One region of the Providencia sp. R33 genome, then DNA from elsewhere that is predicted to be linked to it. Evidence: predicted binding sites of a transcription regulator. Region 1 holds the regulator's gene; each other region holds the start of a gene.
The links. Region 1 encodes LexA, which represses DNA repair genes until DNA is damaged. Its sites were predicted from a motif close to TNCTGTATGTACATACAGNA; they were not measured.
Positions count from the first base shown of each region.

Region 2: sulA (SOS-induced cell division inhibitor SulA) is a predicted target of LexA. The motif match lies at 3,867-3,886, and genes of this name have one in related genera.
Region 3: dinB (DNA polymerase IV) is a predicted target of LexA. The motif match lies at 4,625-4,644, and genes of this name have one in related genera.
Region 4: mutH (DNA mismatch repair endonuclease MutH) is a predicted target of LexA. The motif match lies at 3,847-3,866, and genes of this name have one in related genera.

Region 1 covers NZ_CP072453.1:4,184,834-4,190,619, reverse strand. The annotation lists gene J6836_RS19600 (winged helix-turn-helix domain-containing protein) at 68-1,018, shown strand; gene J6836_RS23240 (FidL-like protein) at 1,019-1,495, shown strand; gene zur (zinc uptake transcriptional repressor Zur) at 1,885-2,400, shown strand; gene lexA (transcriptional repressor LexA) at 2,596-3,213, opposite strand; gene J6836_RS19580 (diacylglycerol kinase) at 3,350-3,724, opposite strand; gene plsB (glycerol-3-phosphate 1-O-acyltransferase PlsB) at 3,851-5,786, shown strand, end outside.
Region 2 covers NZ_CP072453.1:2,281,855-2,287,640, forward strand. The annotation lists gene helD (DNA helicase IV) at 1-669, opposite strand, end outside; gene yccS (YccS family putative transporter) at 792-2,942, shown strand; gene J6836_RS10895 (TfoX/Sxy family DNA transformation protein) at 3,056-3,670, opposite strand; gene sulA (SOS-induced cell division inhibitor SulA) at 3,904-4,425, shown strand; gene ompA (porin OmpA) at 4,780-5,786, shown strand, end outside.
Region 3 covers NZ_CP072453.1:26,636-32,421, reverse strand. The annotation lists gene frsA (esterase FrsA) at 1-600, opposite strand, end outside; gene gpt (xanthine phosphoribosyltransferase) at 785-1,249, opposite strand; gene pepD (beta-Ala-His dipeptidase) at 2,038-3,498, shown strand; gene dinB (DNA polymerase IV) at 3,544-4,599, opposite strand; gene J6836_RS00150 (glycerophosphodiester phosphodiesterase family protein) at 4,889-5,786, shown strand, end outside.
Region 4 covers NZ_CP072453.1:507,905-513,690, forward strand. The annotation lists gene J6836_RS02325 (acetoin reductase) at 15-794, shown strand; gene J6836_RS02330 (alpha/beta fold hydrolase) at 860-1,735, opposite strand; gene J6836_RS02335 (helix-hairpin-helix domain-containing protein) at 1,883-2,131, shown strand; gene J6836_RS02340 (TerC family protein) at 2,128-2,859, opposite strand; gene mutH (DNA mismatch repair endonuclease MutH) at 2,930-3,613, opposite strand; gene sgrR (HTH-type transcriptional regulator SgrR) at 4,178-5,786, opposite strand, start outside.

The DNA of each region.
Region 1 (5,786 bases):
TTAATTAGCTACATTTTTTGTAGCTATGTTATTTCATATTATAATTTAGAGAGAGCACACGGCGTTTATGAATGAAATACATAATTATATTATTGATGAACAATATATTTTCGAACAGAAAACAAATTCTATTTATAAAAAAATTGACCGAAATCAAAATATAGAACTATCAAAACCCGCTGCGCGATTATTTAATGAAATAATAATATTAAATCTAAAAAAAGGAATTGCTACGCGTGATGAATTGCTCACTAATGTTTGGGAAGAATATGGCTTAGTGGGATCAAATAATAATTTAAATACTTACATCAGTGAAATCCGAAAAAAACTTGAATTACTCGGCCTTGATCCTAAATCAATTGTCACTGTACCTAAGAAAGGATTTCGAATTGACAACCGAATCTCTGTTCATGAGAGCGATAGTGTCACGAATAACAATCAAAATGATGAAGAAATACATTATTATCAAGAAAAATTAGACCAAATAGAAAACTCTACTTCTAATATTCCATTAAAAGAAATAATGGCGGTCTCAGAGAATCCAAATATTGCTATGATTTCAACAATGGAAAAACCATTTGAGGTTACTATTGAAAACCTTGATAAAGAAGCTAAGCATTACAAGTCAATATTCAAAAATAAGAAAATGAATCGTGATTTTATAAAGTTTATATTATTAGCAATCTCAGCACTTGCCATTAGCTACATAATACATATATTTATTTATCATTCAGCGTCTAATGAAGCTGAAAAAAACCAATATATTACAATTAGTTCACATGGGAAATGCACCATACAAGCACCTCAAGATATGGCAGGAAAAATGACTGATGAAAATATCAGTTTCGTTACTGCAAAATTAGATAAATACAGCATATCCTGTAATAAAGAAAAACGCATTATTCTTTTATCTGATTTAAATAGAACGTATTCTTTTGATAAAAACTTTTCCATTAGTGTCTGTAAAGGTGCTAACAGTACACATGATTGTGTCTCAATCAACGATCAGAGAATTTAAATGAAAAAATATTTTATTGTGGCTATCGTTTTAGTTGCTACCGCAACAGTCGCCTACTACAATTTAAGTAATGAAAAAAACGACATTCAATTTTGTCATTCTGAATTAGTTTGGATCAAAGATAACGGCACTCAAGATGGGCTTAACTTAAAATCAAAAGTTACGATACAACTTTCTGAGGATAATCATGGCAGAATAAATATGTATGGCAATATAAAAAACCAAGAGAATACCTATCGGCTAGATAGAGCTATTTATTTCGATTATCAACAAGTTGACTTAAAAGGTAATTATATTATTAATTTTACCTCATCATCAATTACATCATCTGATAATACACCATACAATGTGTTTGCTAATTTTATTCAATTAGAACAAGATAAAATAAAGTACTATGTAAATATCAAAAAAATGGCAGACAATGTTTATATTCTAAAAGATGAATCTTACTCCTCTTTTACTTGTCATATACAATGATAAAAATTTACTTTAAAAGTAGGAAGAAAACCAATATGGAGAATCATTTTTAACATCATTTAACAGGCTGCAGATAAATAGGCTAAGATAGGAAATCTACGTTGTGCCCAAATATCGTCAATTTTGGTATCTCATCTGAGCTACCCGCGCCGCCAATCTCCACTTGGTACAAAATTGCATGATTAAATCACCATGATTATCACTGCAATAATCTCGTACGCCTGATGATAATTTAAACAAAACTCAATGCCTTTATTGCCATTTTTGTTAATAAGGTATTTTTCACTATCTTGATGATCCCTTTGAGTAGCAAGGCACTTTCAGTATCAAAAATATGGTAAACTTATAAACAGTCAATATTTGCTTTTTTCGAAGTTGGAGTCAGTTAAATGAAAAAAATGAGTGAAGATAAGATACTTGTGATGGCAGAGCGCATTTGCCAATCAAGGGGTGTTAGATTGACTCCACAGCGAGAAACTGTGCTGCGCCTTATTGCACAGCAGCATGGCGCTATAAGTGCCTATGATTTATTAGATTTGTTACGTGAAGTTGAACCGCAAGCGAAGCCCCCTACCGTTTACCGTGGGCTTGAGTTTTTAATGGAGCAAGGCTTTATTCACAAAATCGAGTCAACCAACAGTTACGTCGTTTGCCACCACTTTGATAACCCCAGCCATATTTCAGTGATGTTAATCTGCGACCATTGTGGCAGTGTGACAGAAAGTGATTGCGCAACAATAGAAGCCGCGATTATCAGTTTGGCAGAAACAAACCAGTTTCGTTTAAGGCATACTGTGGTTGAAAATCACGGCTTATGTAAAAACTGTGATGAAGTCGCTAGCTGCCAAGATCACACTCACTGTAGCCATGACCATGACCAACCTGTCGTCACAAAGAAAAAGTAACGAATGTGGCTGTGGAATTTATGCTGTTGTTTATGGCTTATGTAAAAAAAGAATAAGAGAAGTAATATCAAGAAAGGATGTAAAAAACAAGAACCAAGTAAAGCAGGCAGATCTCTATATATAATGTGAAATCTGCCAGCAATCATGGAAAAATCAAACAAGCAGCACGCTGCTACCTACCTGATAATCTAAGAATTAATACCAATCGCTATTTCGGATCACGCCAACAGCCAAGCCTTCAATAGTGAAGCTTTGTTCGCGTAAATCGACCACAATCGGTGCAAAATCTGGGTTTTCAGCAATTAATTCAACACGATTACCTTGCTGTTTAAAACGTTTAACAGTCACTTCATCGTCAATACGCGCCACAATAACTTGCCCGTTGTGCGCATTTTGTGTTTTATGAACTGCTAATAAGTCACCATCCATAATACCTATATCTTTCATCGACATACCATTCACACGTAATAGGAAATCCGCATGAGGTTTGAAGAGTTCTGGATCAACTTGGTAGTGACTTTCGATATGTTCTTGCGCTAATAAAGGTTCGCCAGCGGCAACACGCCCGATCAACGGCAACCCTTGATCGTCAGGCTCTTCTTCAAGAAGAAGACGGATACCCCGTGATGCCCCAGAAACAATTTCAATTACACCTTTTCGTGCCAAGGCTTTTAAATGTTCTTCTGCCGCATTAGGCGAACGAAAACCAAGGCTTGCTGCAATTTCAGCACGTGTAGGAGGCATACCTGTTTGCGAAATGTGGTCACGCACCAGATCGTAAACCTGCTGTTGTCGAGCCGTCAGTGCTTTCATCCCGTTCCCCTGTTTGTTTATACAGTCAGACTGTGAGTATATACAGGTAAATGAAGATTTGAAACAGTTAAATCACTGAATTTAGTATTTGTTATCGATTTACTTTCTTTTCGCAAATTTCAATGGCTTTTCGTGGCTACCCTGCAAAATACCGCTGCCATAATACCAACGCCCAAATAAACAGTGCTAAACCAATACTAACAAACACCGCCGCAGAGCCAATATCTTTAGCACGCCCTGAAAGTTCATGATATTCACTGCCAATACGGTCAACAACGGCTTCAATGGCACTATTGAGTAACTCTACGATAGCCACCAGCACGATGGAGCTGACTAACAATATTCTATCCACATAGCTGATATCTAAGCAAAAGGCGATAATAATCGCAATCACCGCAGCCACAGATTCCTGACGAAATGCCGCTTCATTTACCCACGCTGCTTTTAGCCCTTTAAGGGAGTATCCCGCTGCTTTAATCACACGGGTAAAGCCCTTAGTTTGACTTGCCATATTTATTCCTTAAAAAATACAAACAATAATCGATTTTTACGGTCAAAGTGAATTGTCAGTAACAGATCTGCCAGTGGATTTCTGGTATGATTGCGCAGCATTGTTAACAAGAGGCTATAATCATTTATGTCACTGTGGCGTAAAATATATTACAACATGTTGAATTTACCACTTAAATTATTGGTAAAAAGTAAACTAATTCCATCGGACCCAATCACAGAGTTGCAGCTTGATACCAACAGGCCAACGCTGTATGTATTGCCTTATCATTCTAAGTCCGACCTCCTAACGCTACGGCATCAATGCTTGGCTATCGGTCTGCCTGACCCTTTGGTTGATAACGACATCAATGGCACCAAGCTTCCTGCCTATGTGTTTATCGATGATGGCCCACGCGTATTTCGCTATTATTCACCGGATCCACGTAAAGATTCCGTCAAAACATTCCATGCATATTTAGATTTGCACAAAAATAATCCAAATCTCGATATTCAAATGCTACCCGCTTCTGTGATGTTTGGGCGCTCTCCTGGTCGTGAAGGCCACACTCCGGCACCGCCACTGAAGCTATTAAACGGTGTACAGAAATTCTTTGCAATCCTTTGGTTAGGCCGAGATAGCTTTGTTCGCCTATCCCCGCCGGTTTCGATTGGGAAAATGGCACAGGACCACGGCACAGATACGATTATTGCCAATAAATTAGCACGTGTCGCCCGTATTCACTATTCGCGCCAACGCCTTGCGGCGGTCGGCCCGAAACTGCCAGCACGCTATGAACTATTCAATAAACTTTTGACCTCAAAAGCGATTGAAAAAGCCGTCGAAGACGAAGCGCGCAGTAAAAAAATTCCATTGAAAAAAGCGCAGCAAAATGCAGTTAATATGATGGAAGAAATTGCCGCTAATTTCTCCTATGAAGCTGTGCGGTTAACTGACCGTGTGCTGAGCTGGACATGGAACCGCCTCTATCAAGGCATTAACGTGCAACATGCTGAGCGTGTTCGCCAATTAGCACAAGATGGCCATGAAATTGTGTACGTGCCTTCCCACCGAAGCCACATGGACTACTTACTGCTTTCCTATGTCCTTTACCATCAAGGCCTTGTCCCACCACACATCGCTGCTGGGATCAACTTGAACTTCTGGCCCGCTGGCCCGATTTTCCGCCGTCTTGGTGCATTCTTTATCCGCCGTACCTTTAAAGGAAACAAACTTTATTCGACAGTTTTTCGCGAATATTTAAGTGAGCTGTTTGCTCGCGGTTACTCTATTGAGTATTTCGTTGAAGGTGGACGTTCCCGTACAGGCCGTTTATTGCAGCCAAAAACCGGAACGTTGTCGATGACACTACAAGCCATGTTGCGCGGTGACTCACGCCCTATCACGATTGTGCCTATTTATATTGGTTACGAGCACGTGATGGAAGTGGGTACCTACGCAAAAGAGCTGCGCGGCGCAGAAAAAGAGAAAGAAGGCTTGTTTTCAATGATCCGTGGCTTGCGCAAACTGCGTAACTTAGGCCAAGGGTATGTGAACTTTGGTCAGCCAATTTCCCTTTCTCAATATCTTAATCAGCGTGTACCTGATTGGCGTGATTCGATTGACCCCATTGAGCCACAGCGTCCGTCTTGGTTAAACCCGACAGTCAGCTCGTTAGCAGATAACATCATGGTGAATATCAATAATGCTGCTGCGGCTAATGCTATCAATTTATGCGCAACAGCTTTACTGGCCTCACGTCAGCGTTCATTGACCCGTGAACAGCTCATTGAGCAAGTGGAATGCTATCTGCAATTATTGCGTAATGTGCCATACACCGCAGATGCAACAACGCCAAATAAAACCGCGGAGCAACTGCTCGAACATGCGTTGCAAATGGATAAATTCGAAGTAGAAAAAGACAGCATGGGGGATATTATTATTCTTCCTCGCGAAAATGCCGTTTTAATGACCTACTACCGTAATAATATCCATCACTTACTGGTATTGCCGTCATTGATCACCAGTATTGTGTTGCACCATGAGCGTATCAGCCGCCAAGAAATTCACCATCAAGTCAGCC
Region 2 (5,786 bases), 1.9 Mb from region 1:
GGTTTTACCGCTTCCTGCTCCAGCTAGTACAAGTACATTATCTTCACCATTAATGACCGATAACGACTGTGAATGATTGAGTGGCGAAGATTCCACTTGCTGAAAAAAATCGTGATAGCGAACCAAAACAGATTCACACCACTTTTCATTAATTTGCTTACGACACTGCTGGCTATGATTCAGCCACTGTAGGCATAATTGGTACTGTGACGAACAGTTTTCAAACTGTGAAATTCGGGCTAGGGGTAAAGGTAACGACGAAAACTGCTGCTTAATATTCTCTTTAATCTCAGCCAATTGGCGTAAATTTAGCCATGTATCTTGCTGTGATATTTGCTCAATTTTGTTCACCAAGTGAGAGAGAACCTCTGCACTCACTTCGCTCATTTCACCACTCCACTGCTGCCATTTTTCATTTAAATAATGAAAGAATCGCTGAGTTTGCTTCCATTCAGTACCATGTAAACGGATCACTTGCTCGTTTACAATTTCAAACTCTAACTCCCCCCAAACAATACCTCGCTTACAACGAAGATCGATAAGTTCATTAAAAGGGATAAGATATTGGTGATTTTCACCGCTAACTTCAATACCAGCGTTGAGTAAGCGAACCCGATTGTAGGGATGCTGAGCCAGACGCTGTCCAATCTGTGTTGATTTCAGTTCCATACGTCCCGCACCTGAGAATATCAATAACTAAAATACGTTGGCTTGATTCCAAACGGTTTTTTATTCTGGGTAAACACGCTATCCTATAAGGAATAGGGATTTTCTTACCTTTGAGGTACTTTGTGCTAACGCTGCTTACCAGTTATCGTCGTGTGCTATATAACAGCCATATTTTATATTATATCCGAATCTTTATAGCCCTGACAGGCACAACCTTATTGCCATGGATTTTAGGACAAGACCCAAAGGTCACCATTCCATTAACATTAGGCGTGGTCGCCGCAGCTTTAACTGACTTAGATGATAGGCTAACTGGTAGAATAAAAAATCTAATTATTACCCTTTTTTGTTTTTTTATTGCTTCAGTTTCTATTGAGCTTTTATTTCCTTATCCTCTATTTTTCTTTTTTGGACTGGCTTTTTCTACCTGCGGTTTTATCCTTTTAGGCGCATTAGGGCAGCGTTACGCTACCATTGCGTTTGGTGCATTGTTAATTGCAATTTATACCATGTTAGGCGTTCCCATTTTCGATACATGGTACCAGCAACCGGCCCTTCTTCTTACAGGGGCAATTTGGTATAACCTTTTAACCTTAATCGGCCATATTTTATTTCCAGTACGGCCATTGCAAGATGCCATTACACAGTGTTACCAACAGTTATCTGCTTATTTAGATGCCAAAGCCTGTTTATTTGACCCCGACCTCGAAGATGATTATCAGCAATCCGTTTATGATTTGACAATAGTTAACAGTAGCTTAGTTAATACGATGAACCAAACAAAAATCGCCTTACTTAGCCGCTTAAAAGGTGACCGTGGGCAAAAAGGGACACGTAATACTTTACATTACTATTTTGTTGCTCAAGATATTCATGAGCGAGCCAGCTCATCCCATATTCAATATCAACAGCTTAGCCGTACGCTTCGCCACCATGATATTTTATTTCGCTTTCAACGCTTATTAACGATGCAAGCCCGAGCCTGCCAACAAGTTGCTCAATCTGTGTTATGGCGCAAACCATACCAACACAACCCACGCTTCGAACGTACGTTTACTTACCTTGAAAACTCCTTGCAACTCCTCAAGGAACAATCCCCTAGAATTCATGAAATCAAAGCATTACATAATTTATTGAAGAATTTGAAAGGTATCGATGTTCAACTAAAAGGCTTAAGCCTTGAACAAAGCTCATGGCAACAAAATAATAAACAAATTGAGCAATTATCCGATGAATCACTTTCAGGTTTTGGCGATATTATTTCCCGCGTTAAGCACCATTTAACACCAAAATCCTCTTTATTTCGCCATGCAGTAAGAATGTCAATTTTGCTTTGTACTGGCTATGCGATTATTCAACTGTTTGATATGGAAAGAGGTTATTGGATTTTACTCACCAGTTTATTTGTCTGCCAACCTAACTACAACGCCACTAAACGACGTTTGGCACTGCGTATTATCGGCACGATTGTGGGTATTCTCATCGGCTTACCACTCCTTAACCTGATCCCTTCAATAGAAGGCCAGCTCACTCTCATCGTAATTTCAGGTTTATTGTTCTTCATGTTCCGTAGTAGCCAATACGCACAAGCCACACTTTTTATTACCTTATTGGTTTTATTCTGCTTTAACTTACTGGGTGAAGGCTTTGATGTGGCGCTCCCGCGTATTATCGATACCTTAATTGGTTGTTTTATCGCATTACTTGCAGTGAGTTTTATTTGGCCTGATTGGAAATTCCGTCAACTACCTCAAGTAGTGCAAAAAACCATGGATAGCAATTGCCGATATCTAGATGCGATTTTATTACAGTACTACCAAGGAAAAGATAATGGCTTAGAGTATCGAGTCGCACGCCGTGAAGCGCACAATAATGACGCCGAGTTTGCTTCCATTGTTTCCAACATGGCATCAGATCCTAAATCCTATCGGATAACGCAAGAGCAAGCCTTTCGTTTATTATGTTTAAATCATACCCTACTAAGCTATATTTCAGCCCTTGGTGCTCACCGCGAGCAAATACAAAATGAAGAAAATTTAGCCTTATTAAATGATGCAATTTGTTATGTCGAGTCTTCCCTGCAAATTACCACGTTAGACCCACATATTATTGATGAAAAATCAGAAAAACTACGTGATAGCCTCTTACAACGTATTGATAATATTTCAGCCAGTGATGATGAAAAAACAGTGTTAATCATGGAACAAACCAAACTATTGCTTGAACTTATTCCTGAAATCAAACAAATGATCCGCCAAATTAGTTCGTCATAAAACATACTGATGAGCGGGTATTAGATTATAAAACAAGCTATTAATACCCGCTTCGTTTTCTGTTTTATGCTGTGCAATACATTAACTTCGTCAATACCTTTCCTACTGCACTATCAAATCGCTGTTAATTCAAAGCTGTTATACCATGCAATCAGCTCTTGTTTGATTGTTTTCGGTAACACCGCACTGTGACAGCCTTCTATTGCAGCGGCTAAACCAATCAGTAACTTAACACTCGGCTTATGCCTTCCGTGTTGTTTTAACTTCATAAAACACGCTTTAGCGCCCACCATGCGTAAATCGTCAGCATGTAAGATACCAATTTTCCCCAACGCCCTTTCAACGGACATATTCATGTTCGGTAAGTCTTTTATTCTGCGCGTGATAACCTGCTTTTGCTGCAGTTCCTCAACAGCAGAATGGTAGGCAATCTCGATAAACTGAAAAAGTGCCTTTTCGTCACACCACATTTGTTCTGATAGCTGGTAATAACGCATTTCCAATGGGATACCTTTTTTAGTGTAAACTAGCCTATCAAGCCCCGATGCCTCAAAATGGCTTCTCGCCAGCAAACATCCCCTAAGATAAAAACGCCCATCAAGTAATAACCCGACAATTGCGTCATTAACTAATAAGCAGTGCCCGCCAAAGTGGTTTTTGCGTTTAAGCTCACCCAACCGGTCTAATAAACGGTACAAATAAAAAATTTTTTCTTCCGATAACAACATTTACCTTAACTCCTTTTTGGGTCTGGTTAATTTTCATCCTTGAGAGAATTAATTTTATTATTTCTTTCATTACAACCAATTACGCATGACCAATTCTGAGAGTTTCAATAAAAAATGCCAAGTAGAATGCATAGAAAAACACCAAAGTTGCGAAGCGCTTTGAAAAAATAGTCTTGATATTGGATGGATATACAGTTACTGTATGTTCATACAGCATTGTAACGAGGTGAATTATGAGCATCTATTCTTGGAACGACACAACAGAACATTCTCTTAATAATTACGCACAATCTTTCCAAACTGCTGGGCCAACTAATAGCTCAATGCAGCAAGGTATGGTGAGTGAACTTGTTTACGACGAAAAACATCCAATTATGGATTTCATCTTATTACCGATGCTTCGCCAGTTTGGTGTTCAATCACGTTGGTTATTATGGCTAAGCCCTAACAAAAAACTCAGTAAACACTGGTTAGAGCAATCGGGCATTCCTACACATAAAGTTATGCAGTTAAACCATATGGCTCCAATTACCACTATAGATGCCATGGAAAAAGCCTTAAAAAGCGGTAATTACAGTGTTGTTTTAGGGTGGCTACCCGAACTAAATGAACAAGATTTTCTTCGTTTACAAGACGCCGCACAAGAAGGTCATTCTATTGGCTTTATTATGCGTCCACAAAAAACATATAATATGGTGAGTATGCAATCAGGACAGCTAAACAACCTAAAAATTCATTCAAATCACTATCACTAGCCAAGATTAAGAATTTTCTTACTGAATTTAACCTTTAGAAATATTTTTCCCTAAAGTGAAATGAAAAGTATTGAAGATCAATCAGATAGATAAAAAATAATCATAATAAGAAATATCCATATCTCTCTGATTTATACACTAAAAAAATACTTTTTTTAACGTTTATTGCTCACTCTACTTGTATCTTTTTAAGTTCGTTGTAGACTTTAGCTTGTTAAGCTTATGGCATTATTTTTTACTTTTATTGATTTTTTGTAGATAATGTCCGCGAAACCTAGCAAGTAAATTGAACCAATGGCAAATAATAAGGCTCATTGAAGCCATGCCAATATTGGATGATAACGAGGCGTAAAAATGAAAAAAACAGCTATCGCAGTAGCAGTGGCAGTAGCCGCTTTTGCAACAGTTGCACAAGCAGCTCCAAAAGATAACACTTGGTATACAGGTGCTAAATTAGGTTGGTCTCATTACGAAGACACTAAATTCACTCCTAACGGTGGCCCATCAGTAGGTAGTTCTACTGAGCGTGATACTTTAGGTGCAGGTGCATTTGCTGGTTACCAATACAACCAGTACATGGGCTTCGAATTAGGTTATGACTGGTTTGGTAAAATGAAATACAAAGGCGCTGACAAAGGCGACTTAACCTCTATGGGTGTTTCATTAACGACTAAATTAAGCTATCCAATCATGGATGACTTAGACGTTTATACTCGTCTGGGTGGTATGGTTTACCGTACAGAAGCTAAAGCTAACCAACGTAACTACAAAGAAACTGACACTGGCGTTGCTCCTGTATACGCATTGGGTCTTGAGTATGCAATCACTCCAGAGTGGGCTACTCGTTTAGACTACCAATGGGTTAGCAACTTAGGTGATAAAGACAACATCGGTACTCGTCCAGACAACGGCATGCTGAGTGTTGGTGTTGCTTACCGTTTCGGTCAAGAAACTGCTCCAGTAGTTGCTCCAGCTCCAGTTGTTGAGCCAGCAGCTCCAGTTGTTGAAAACAAACGTTTCACACTGCGTTCAGACGTTCTGTTTAACTTCAACAAAGCAACTCTGAAACCAGAAGGTCAGCAAGCACTGAACGAACTGTACACAGAACTGAGCAGCATTGACCCAACTCAAGGTCGTGTACTGGTTGTTGGCTTCACAGACCGTATCGGTTCACAAAACTACAACCTGCCACTGTCACAAAAACGTGCTCAGTCAGTTGTTGATTACTTAGTATCTAAAGGCGTTCCAGCATCTGCAATCGCAGCTGAAGGTCGCGGTAAAGAAGATCCAGTAACTGGCAACAAATGTGACGCTGTTAAAGGCCGTGCTGCTCTGATCGAGTGCTTAGCGCCAGACCGTCG
Region 3 (5,786 bases), 590 kb from region 1:
CATCACAGTTGGATAAGGGCCTTGCCCCTGAGAGGGAATATGCAAAAAGCCGCAGACCTCTTTGCCGCCATCCACTTTGAAAGGAATTTTCTTTAAACGATATTGAGAAAATTTAGCGGCGCAATCATAGGCTTTATTCGCAAGAAGAATCGCTTGGTCCGCAAGTTCATCACCTTTGATAAACGGGTAAGCGGCTATGCTATATAAATTTGCTGCGCGCAACCACGCATTACCCGCATCAGTACCCTGTTCGAACTCTAAGGCTTTTTGTTGCCAGTGCATCGCTTGTTGAGACCATTCAAAACACCAATTGCCTGAACGATTACCGATGACAGTATCGAGTTGGTTCTCATTACTTCGTGGCGCATTCGAAATCGCAATACGGCTAAGCACATCTTCTATTTCTAATGCGTCAATTCCACGCCAAATCCACATCAAGCGGTTAATCATGCGATACCAGCCCGCATGGTGAGAACCACTCAGTACACTGTGCTCTTTGAGTTGAGTTAGTGTTTGGGCGGAATATGAAACCAGTGTTGATGTTTCAACCTGTCTGATTTTAGGCTTAAAGAGTTTTTCGGATAAATTTTGCTGAGTCATCCCAATTACCTGTATACCGTCGCTGAATGGAACCAAAAAATAAGGGGAATGCACATAATGCACTCCCCAAATTATATCGTGTTTGACTCAAAAATTTTAGGTATTAATGTGTTCTAGCAATCAATAAAATCCATAAGGCTTTATAATTACACTGTTTTTACCTAACTTTAAGAGACAAACAGATTTATTTATCTTGTTCACACAGAGGCTTAACAAAGACAACGCCCATATCCCAAGGCTGCTCAATCCAAGTATCTTGAGGGATATCAACCACATAGTCATCAACTAATGGACGACCTGCTGGTTTTGCGAAGATAGTCACAAAGTGTGCTTTTGGATACATATCACGAATAGCTTGTGCAGTACCGCCAGTATCGACTAAATCATCAATGACGATAAAGCCTTCACCATCGCCTTCAGCGCGCTTGATAACGGTTAATTCACGTTGGTTATCATGGTCATAGCTAGAGATACAAACGGTGTCAACGTGACGAATTCCCAGCTCACGTGCAAGAAGTGCACCAGGGACAAGTCCACCACGGCTAACCGCGATAATACCGGTCCATTGTTCTACTGGTAATAAACGTTGTGCGAGTTTACGGGCATGTATTTGCAACATATCCCACGTTACGACATATTTTTCGCTCATATAATTCGGGTCCCGACTGCTGAGTAAATCTGAAATGTGTCTTGCGGAAAAAAGGTTGCGCGAGATTATAGTGATTCGGCGCGCTAAAAACCAGTAAAAAGCATCATTCGCCATCAATTATTATCATTTACACTGTCCATTATTCAAAAGAAAGTGTTATCCTGAGTCTATAAAAGAGGCAGCCTTTAATTCGAAACTTCAGGCTGTTAGGTCACAATTACAGCAATGTCCCTTTAAAAAATCGAAGCTGAAATTCGCGTTGACTGTCAATCGGCCGCTGTCTAGATGATTCAGGGATTTTCCCTAAAGCAAATGAGCAAGTCCCAGGAGCATACATCAGTATGTGACGCAGGTTTGTGAGTGCAGCCAACAACGCTATAGCTTGAAATACTACGGATATTTTCCCTAAATAGTTCAAGTTATAGCTAGGCGGCAAATGAGCAAATCCAAGGAGCATACATCAGTATGTGACGCAGGTTTGTGAGTGCAGCCAACAACGCTATAGCTTGAAATACTACGGATATTTTCCCTAAATAGTTCAAGTTATAGCTAGGCGGCAAATGAGCAAATCCAAGGAGCATACATCAGTATGTGACGCAGGTTTGTGAGTGCAGCCAACAACGCTATAGCTTGAAATACTACGGATATTTTCCCTAAATAGTTCAAGTTATAGCTAGGCGGCAAATGAGCAAATCCAAGGAGCATACATCAGTATGTGACGCAGGTTTGTGAGTGCAGCCAACAACGCTATAGCTTGAAATATAACGGGAAAATCATAGGAGATACACGTGTCTGAATTAGCCAAACTATCCCCCCAACCACTGTGGGACATCTTCGCTACCATCTGCTCCATTCCACATCCTTCATATCATGAAGAAGCTTTAGCGGCACATATCGTTGATTGGTCAAAACAAAAAGGCTTCCACGTTGAGCGTGATGAAGTTGGCAACATTTTGATCCGTAAACCTGCAACTGCGGGCTACGAAAACCGTAAGGCTGTGGTGCTGCAAGCGCACTTAGACATGGTTCCGCAAAAAAATAACGATACTGTGCATGACTTTAAAGTTGACCCAATCCGCCCGTATGTGAATGGCGAATGGGTGACTGCTGAAGGAACCACATTAGGTGCAGATAACGGTATTGGTTTAGCTTCTGCACTGGCAGTTTTAGCTGATGACAGCGTTGAGCACGGCCCAATGGAAGTCCTGTTAACCATGACAGAAGAAGCGGGAATGGAAGGTGCATTTGGCTTAAAAGCGGGCTGGTTACAAGCGGATATCTTAATCAACACAGACTCCGAAGAAGAAGGTGAAATCTACATGGGTTGCGCCGGTGGTGTTGATTTCACAACCACTTTTGACCTAACTCGCGAAGCATTACCAGAAGGTTATCAAACCTTTACCTTGACCTTAAAAGGTTTAAAAGGTGGCCACTCAGGTGGTGATGTTCATTTAGGTTTAGGTAATGCAAACAAACTGTTAGCGCGCTTCCTTGCTGGCCACGCAGAAGATCTCAGCCTAAAACTATTAGAGTTTAAAGGCGGTACCGTACGTAATGCGATTCCACGTGAAGCACACGCCATTATTTCTGTTCCAGCGGGTAAAGTTGCTGATCTGACTGCATTAAGAACACGCTACGAAAACATTCTGAAAAATGAGTTAGCCGCTGTTGAACCTAACTTAGTGCTGTTGTTAGATGAAACACAAAGCGACTTAAAAGCACTATCAGATGACTGCCAACAACGCTTTGTTTTCTTCTTAAATGCTGCGCCAAATGGCGTTATCCGCATGAGTGATATCGCGAAAGGCGTCGTGGAAACCTCACTAAATGAAGGTGTGGTACGTATGACCGAAGACAAAGCAGAGGTCATCTTCCTCGTTCGTTCACTTATCGATAGCGGTAAAAACTATGTCGTTAATATGCTGACTTCAATCAGTAAATTAGCGAAAGCACAATACCGTGCGGAAGGTAGCTACCCAGGTTGGCAGCCAGATGCAGACTCTGCGGTAATGCACTTGGTGAGCGAAACCTATAATAAGTTATTTGGTAAAATCCCTAATGTGATGGTGATCCACGCAGGTCTTGAGTGCGGTTTGTTCAAAAAGCCATATCCAGATATGGACATGGTCTCTATTGGACCAACCATCCGTGGTGCTCACTCACCAGACGAACGTGTTCATATCGCCAGTGTTGGCGAATATTGGAAACTGTTAACTGCGGTGTTAAAAGCGATTCCAGTTAAAGGTTAATCCACTGAAATTGAATAGAATGCTCATCCTTGTGATGAGCATTTTTTAAAGTTCAAGCAATAACTGCCGCTCTAATTGTGGGCTTTGCAGCATGACATGTAACCCCACCAACCTCACCCCTCGCTTTAACCGGCGATTTTCCCAAACCTGCTGTGCGAGTTGTACTAAATCTTGTTTATTTAAAATGGGATACACATGCTCTTGCGTTGTTTGCTGAAAGTCATCAAACTTGAATTTCACCCCTTGGCGGGCGATGCGCAAATCGGGTTTTACTTTTGCTAAACGTAACTGCAATTCTTCATACAACTTATCTAACAACAAAAGACAATCATTCCATTGATGAATATCTTCAGCTAATGTCCGTTCAACCCCCACGGACTTTCTCAGCCTATCTGGGTTTACAGGGCGCTCATCAATGGCATGGCAACGTTCCCAAAGCGCTTGACCAAATTTCCCCATGCTTTTGATTAACGTAACCACATCAAATTGCTGCACATCGGCACAGGTATTCAACCCCATATCCGCCAATTTTTGAGCCGTCACTTTGCCGACTCCAGGGATCTTTTTTAGTGGTAATGAGAGAACGAATTGCTCCATATTTTGTGGCGTGATCACAAACTGACCATTGGGTTTATTCATATCCGAAGCGATTTTCGCTAAAAACTTGATAGGTGCGATCCCCGCGGATGCAGTTAGCTGCAATTCATCAAAAATTTGCTGACGAATAGCTTCTGCAATCAAAGTTGCAGAACCGTGCAACTGCGTACAATCCGTCACATCTAAATACGCTTCATCAAGGGAAAGAGGTTCAATTAAATCGGTATAGCGCGCAAAAATCTTGCGGATATGAATAGAGGTTTCTTTATACAGTGCCATACGCCCCGGGACGACTTTTAAATGCGGGCAAAGCCTCAGAGCAATAGCCGTCGACATTGCGCTGTGTACGCCGTAGCGGCGCGCTTCATAGTTGGCTGTACTGATAACACCCCGACGATCCGCACTTCCACCAACCGCAATAGGGACATTGCGTAGGCTTGGGTCATCACGCATTTCTATCGCCGCATAAAAGCAGTCCATATCAATATGAATAATTTTACGCACGGGTTCACTCATAAAAAAACCAATCAACTGATTAAATATACAGTATTTTTATTAACCATGCAATTAAGAGGAAGTACGATATCAAGCTCATGTTAATTCCTTCTAACTCTCTGTTAATAAAAACCAATTCATTTTATTGTCATATTTAACTGCCACACTTTATGGGTAAAAATAAATAAAGTTAGTCTTAAAAAGAGTCCTAATGGGTTACAGCTTAATAAAAAAGTAATACAACAGACGGGCTTATTTCCCTCACAACTCGTAAAAAATTATTTTATGGATAATACATATGGCTATGATATCTGCATTAAAATTTAACCCGTTAGCGATCATTGGGTTGCTATTTCTGATCACTCAAAACTCATTTGCATTCACCACTCAAATGGCTTCACCTCAAATTGTTGCACACCGCGCAGGGACAGCAGATGCACCTGAAAATACGGTTTATGCAATTGATCTTGCAAAGAAAAATAAAGCGGATGCCATTTGGTTAACCGTACAGCTCAGCCAAGACAATCAATTAGTGTTATATCGCCCAAGTGACCTTGATTCTCTGACAGATAAAAAAGGCCCTGTTTCTGCCTATTCCGCAGAGCAGCTTAGCCATATCAATGCTGCATACCAATTTACTCAAAAAAATAATCAACAATTACCCGCTACAACCACCACAATTAGCACACTAGAAACTGTATTAAAAAAGTATCCAGACACCATCTTTTATATTGACTTAAAATCCCCTGATGCCAACCCAGATACTCAAGCCAAAGCCGCTTTAGCATTACTGGAAAAAACAAAAACGTTCAATCAAGTACGCTTTTATTCTACCAATACCGATTTCTTAACCGCGCTAAATCATCTATCCCCTAAAATTCAGACGTTTGAAAGCCGTGATGAAACCCGTACTATTTTGGCAAATAGTGTCATGAGCCATCAATGCTCAGTTCCAGACTCAAAACCAACCAATAATGCGAATAAGCCAGCTTCTCGTTGGTATGGTTTTGAGTTGCACCGCAAGGTTGAAGTCGTTGAAAAATATACGTTAGGTGAGGCGCGTTCCCCTGCAACGCTTTCATGGGATAAATCAGCGATAGATTGTTTTAAACGTGATGGTGACGCTTATATCATTGTTTTTGGTGTAAATAACCAAAGCGATTACCAGTTGGCGAAAGAGATAGGTGCTGATGCAG
Region 4 (5,786 bases), 1.1 Mb from region 1:
AGTAGGAGAACAGTATGGCTTTAAATAACAAAGTTATTTTAGTAACCGGAGCGGCACAGGGAATTGGTCGCGGTATTGCACTGCGTTTAGCAAAAGAAGGCGCAGATATTGCACTGGTCGATTTGAAAAAAGACAAACTGCAAGATGTGGCAAAAGAAATTGAAGCATTAGGCCGTAAAGTGACAACATTTGCTGCGGATATCAGCCAACGTGACCAAGTGTTTGCTGCGGTTGCTCATGCAGAAGCTGAGCTAGGTGGTTTTGATGTGATGATCAACAACGCAGGGATTGCGCAAGTTAAGCCAATCGCTGATGTTCGCCAAGAAGATATGGATTTAATCTTCAAAATTAACGTAGATGGCACCATGTGGGGCATTCAAGCTGCTAGCGAGAAATTCCAAGAGCGTAAACACAAAGGGAAAATCATTAATGCCTCTTCCATTGCAGGCCATGATGGTTTCGCTATGTTAGGTGTTTATTCAGCAACTAAATTTGCGGTACGTGCGTTAACACAAGCAGCGGCAAAAGAGTATGCAAGCTCAGGTATCACCGTAAATTCATATTGCCCAGGTATTGTTGGGACAGATATGTGGGTGGAAATTGATGAGCGCTTTGCTGAAATTACGGGTGCACCGAAAGGTGAGACTTACAAAAAATACGTTGAAGGTATCGCATTAGGCCGTGCTCAAACCCCTGATGATGTTGCAGGTTTAGTGGCGTTCTTAGCAAGTGATGACTCTGACTATATTACTGGTCAATCTATTCTGACCGATGGTGGGATCGTTTACCGTTAATATAGATTGGTGATGCCAGAATGAAAGCAATAGCCGCTATGAATTATTTGCAGCGGCTTTTTATCTTATGCGGCGTGGTTTTGCAGGTCAGTTAAAATAGCGTCGGCTTGTGTCCAAAGCAAAGAACCGCCTTCTTGCGTGTATAAATGATGGTTGCAGTTGAAAAAACGATCTGCCAAAACATCCCCAAAATCAGGGGAGTGCACGGTGCTCATATCTAACTCGCCATACCATAAAGCGGTTGGGCAGGTGATGTCTTCAGGGTTGAACTCCCAGTTTTGCAAGGAAAGTAATAAATCTTGCACATAACCTTGATTACCTTGAGAAAATGCACGGCACATACAATCGGTGTAAGCTTCTAAAAAATGCTCTTCATTGTAGAGCTGTTGGTCGATTTCTGCACTGCAATTGAGGATAAACGCCAATAACCATTCACCAGTGACATTTTTCTGTAACCAATCAGAGAGGTTTTCAGGTGTATTCAGTGCTTGTTCCTGCAAACTCACCACGTCAGCCGTTAATTTGGCGCGGGTGGCAGGGTGTTCGAACTGGTCTTGCCCAGACACAATAGAAAGAGAAACTGGCTGGCAATAATGGGCAACCGCCATCGCGAAAACACCACCTTGGGAAAAACCCAAGACAGAAAACTGTTTAATTCCTTGATTATCGAGTAGTGCTTGGATATCTAACGCAACGCTTTTTAATGATTTGTGGGCGTGAAAAGTGGAATCGCCGAGACCCGCACGTTCTGGCACAATTAAGCGGATATTGTATTTTTCCAGCAAATCTAAGCCAAAGCCGAGGTTGCCACTCATGCCTGCACCGGTACAGAAAATTACAGGAAAGCCCGTCTTTGGCCCTGATTCAAACCAGCAAAGTTGACGGCCATCAGGTAGCGTCATGATGTGTTGGCGAGGGTTAATTAACGGCGCATTGTACATGGTGAATTCCTAAAACAGGCACAGACTGGGTGATAAGATAGGTCAGTTAATTATTATTCAAACTGGCATTGTTATAGTTGCAATTTTAAAGTATTAAAGAGGTAAATTGCAAAATATTAGCTTAATAATTAATAAAAAGGTGCATAAATGGCATTTTCAGAGTCTGAAAAACAGGTTTTATTAGCAGTTAAAGGGGTTGGCCCGATGGTGATCAGCCGCTTAGAACAGATGGGGTTTTCATCATTGGCGCAATTAAGTGAAGCTTCTTATGATGAAATTTTAATTTCAGGTGCTGCACTTACAGGTTCAAGTTGCTGGAAAAATAGCCCGCAAGCTAAGAAAGCCGTTGAAGGGGCTATCTCAGCCGCAAAGCAAGCACTTGAATCAGGTAATTAATTCACTTTGTGTTTCATCTTCCATTTTTTACTGCGCAGGATATTGAGCATTTGAACGGCCATGGAAAAGAACATGGCAAAGTAGATATACCCTTTGGCAACATGAACTTGCACGCTTTCGAGTATCAGTGTAAAGCCCACTAAAATTAAGAAAGAGAGTGCAAGTATTTTGACAGAGGGATAGCGCTCAACAAAATCCCCGATACTTTTTGCGGCTAACATCATAATAAGCACTGCAATAATGACTGCGGCCATCATAATAAACAGGTGGTCAGAAAGCCCAACGGCGGTGATAACGGAATCGAGGCTAAAAATAATATCCAACAGGGCAATTTGCACTATGGCGCCCCAAAACGAATGCACCTGCCGCTGTGCAAGGCCGCTTTCATCTTCCCCTTCAATGGTTTCAAAAATTTCTTGGCTGGCTTTCCATATCAAGAAAATTCCCCCTGCACACAAGATGATATCGCGAGCGGAAACAACATGGTCCGCAATGGTAAACAACGGGGTTGTCAGGCGTGATAACCATGCGATTGAGGCGAGTAGGGCAAGGCGCATGACCATCGCCGCAATGAGCCCTGTGCGTCTGGCACTATTTTGTTGGTGGGCAGGGAGTTTGCTTACCACGATACTTAAGAAAATAATGTTATCGATACCTAAAACGATTTCTAAAATAGTTAGGGTGGCGAGAGCCATCCAAGCATTGGGGTCGAGTATCCACTCAAACATCTGTGTACCTTCTACAATAAAACAGTGATAAATGTTTATCGTCTGCTTGGTACAGGCGACACCTTGTTGATTAAGCGAGATTAAAATGCCGTGCTAGCAAAGGGGCGGTAAAATCTTTTTTAAGGTAAAAGCCGCGAGGCAGCGTCATAATGGGTTGGCCAAACTCGCCAATAGCTTCTGTTAGGGCTTTATTGTTTGCCGCTTTTGGGCGAATTTGCAAAACTTGGCCGTGGCGCGCTGTAATGGTTTCCACTTTGCCGAGCACAATCAAATCCATCAACTCTTCCCAATCTTGCCGCAGCAATTGTTCCTCAAGGGGGGAAGGGCTCCAAATTAATGGGTTAGCGACCCGACGTTCCGCTAAGGGAATTTGACGTTCACCTTCAATTGGAAACCACAAAATCCGCGATAACTTACGGCGCACATGGCTATTTTCCCACGTTAAACCGCTATTTCCCGTAAGGGGCGCGACGGAGACAAAGGTGGTTTCCAGCGGCACGCCATGGCGGTCAATAGGGATAGTTTTTAGCTCGATACCGATGTGGGCAAAATCTTGTTCCGCCTTACTGCCTGCACTCGCCCCTAAATAATACTCAAGTAACATGCCCACCCAGCCTTTATCACGTTTTAGATCAGGGGGGATAGGGATGCCTGCAATTTGGGCGAGATCACCTAAAGTATAGCCGGCAAGCGCGTGAGCTCGACTCATTAAGGTGGCTTCGTTATCTGGCGGTTGTGGTGGTGTAAATGACATAATGCTCTGAAAATTAAGTGTATAAAAAACAATCAAAAATAATTCACATAACGAAAAGAGTATAACACTTTTTTATGAGGATTTTTAACTGTTTGATATTTAACTGTTTAATGTTTTTTATTCCCTGTTCTTCAATGTTGATTTTAGGGTTATTCACGTTCATCCCAAGATAATCACAGGATCATGCACTAGGTTATCCACAGGTTTTCTGGATAACTGTGTAAAACAGTGATTACTGTGTGTATTTACAGCCTTGACGAATGAGGTTTTATGACATTCATCACAAAAAATGCGTAAGTTAAACACATTGGTTGTGGATAAATACGACGTTGTTTGATATTTGCTCAGTTGAAGTCCTAAGCTTTTTAGCGAAAAAATTGACCAGTGGATAACGTGTTTTTTCTGGCTTTATTTCTTTGATTTATCAAAGTTTATTAGATTTTAATTATTTTTGATAAAAAACGGTTCTGGGGATATACCCTGATTGCTATAGGGTTGTTCACATAGATATCCACAGAAAAAGTGAATAACATCCTTATTATTCACTTTGGCTGTTTATAACTATCATAAATTAGGCAGGTTATCCTCAGATGGCTTAAACCATGCGGATTTAAAATCAAACCAACCAAAGGTATTCATTCGGACACCACGCATAGTGCGCTGGCCTTGTAACTCTAACCAATGATGAAATATCGGATGGAAAATTTGCGAGTCAATTAAACTTTCACACCACGCTTCTACGTCGAAAGCGTTATTTCGCCATTGGTTTAATTGCAACTCAAGGTTGTTTCCAAGACATTGGCGTAAGAGGGGCATTTCGTACAGTGTGGCGAAAATTGAAAACTCAAGAGGCTTAAAGAAGTTGGCCGTAGCTAACCAAATATCACTTTGCGAATTACCATTAAACCAATCATCATAGCCAATAATATTAATTTTCAACTCAACCCCTTGCTGATGCAAAACGCGCTTCATAATTTGGCTGATTGCGTAGAATTCGTGGTGATTATGGTAAAACGTCACGGTGAGTTCAGTAAGGTCTTCTGGTTTAGGAAATAACGTGAGCATTTTACTGTGGTGCCAGTGCAGTAATAAGCCGTAAGCTGGGGCCCAGTGGCGTTGATAGAATGGTTCACAATGGGCAAGTAAATTCACGGGTGTGAGAAAACTGCATAGCCATTTACGTACATCTTCCCGCTGGGATAGCTCAGAGCGTTGATCCATCAGTAAAAAATAGCAACCTTCCTCCATGCGGCTTTCTAACGAATCATTATGGTGTTTGTCGCCATCCATTTTTAAAGTGGTGCACACCATTTGTTCCGAAAGCTCAGGTACCACCCAAATAGTCACTTCATCCAACAGAGCGCGATAACCAAAGTAGCGGTCAAAGGCGGCAATGGTGAGCTTTTGTGGCAAATTTTTGTCAACTTGGTAAGGGCCTGTACCAATAGGGCAACGGCTAAAGTTGTCTAAGCTCTCCCACTCTTTAGGCAAAATAGCCGCATGGTGGCTGCCTAATAACCAAGGTAGCTGTTTATCGGGTTGATTTAATTGAATATCAACGACATAAGGTTGTGGGGTGCTGACGGACTGAATATGGGAAAATAACGGCCAACACTGCTTTAAACGTAATAATGAGTGAATAATATCTTCTGCAAGCATTTCCCGTCCGTGGTGGAAATAGATAGCAGGGCGCAAATAAAAGCGCCAATGTGTGTCACTGATAGCTTGCCAGTGGTGAGCCAGTCCATCTTCGACTTCCCCTTTTTCCTCATTTATATGAGTTAAGCCATTAAAAATTTGGCTCATCAAATGAATTTCAGAGCGGCGCATGGGCGCGCCGGGTAATAAATTGGGAAAATCACGGTAATAAATGATGCGTAATAGATTTTTCCCTTGCCGATAACTGCGCTCTAGCTCAGAAAGCACCATTTGTCGGATGGTTTCTTTGTCTCCCACTAACGCGACAAGTTTTTCGATGCTCTCTTCTTTGAGTAATTGCTCAGCTTGGGCTTGTTGGAGTTCTAACCCATTCACGTGGAAAATAAGTGTAGAACGCTTGCCACGCCCCGCTTCCGCTTGCCAACTGAGCCAACCATGGCCCTGCATATTATTTAATAATGTTCGCACATGGCGGCGAGAACAAAATAAGGTGTCGGCAATATCCTGCAAGGTG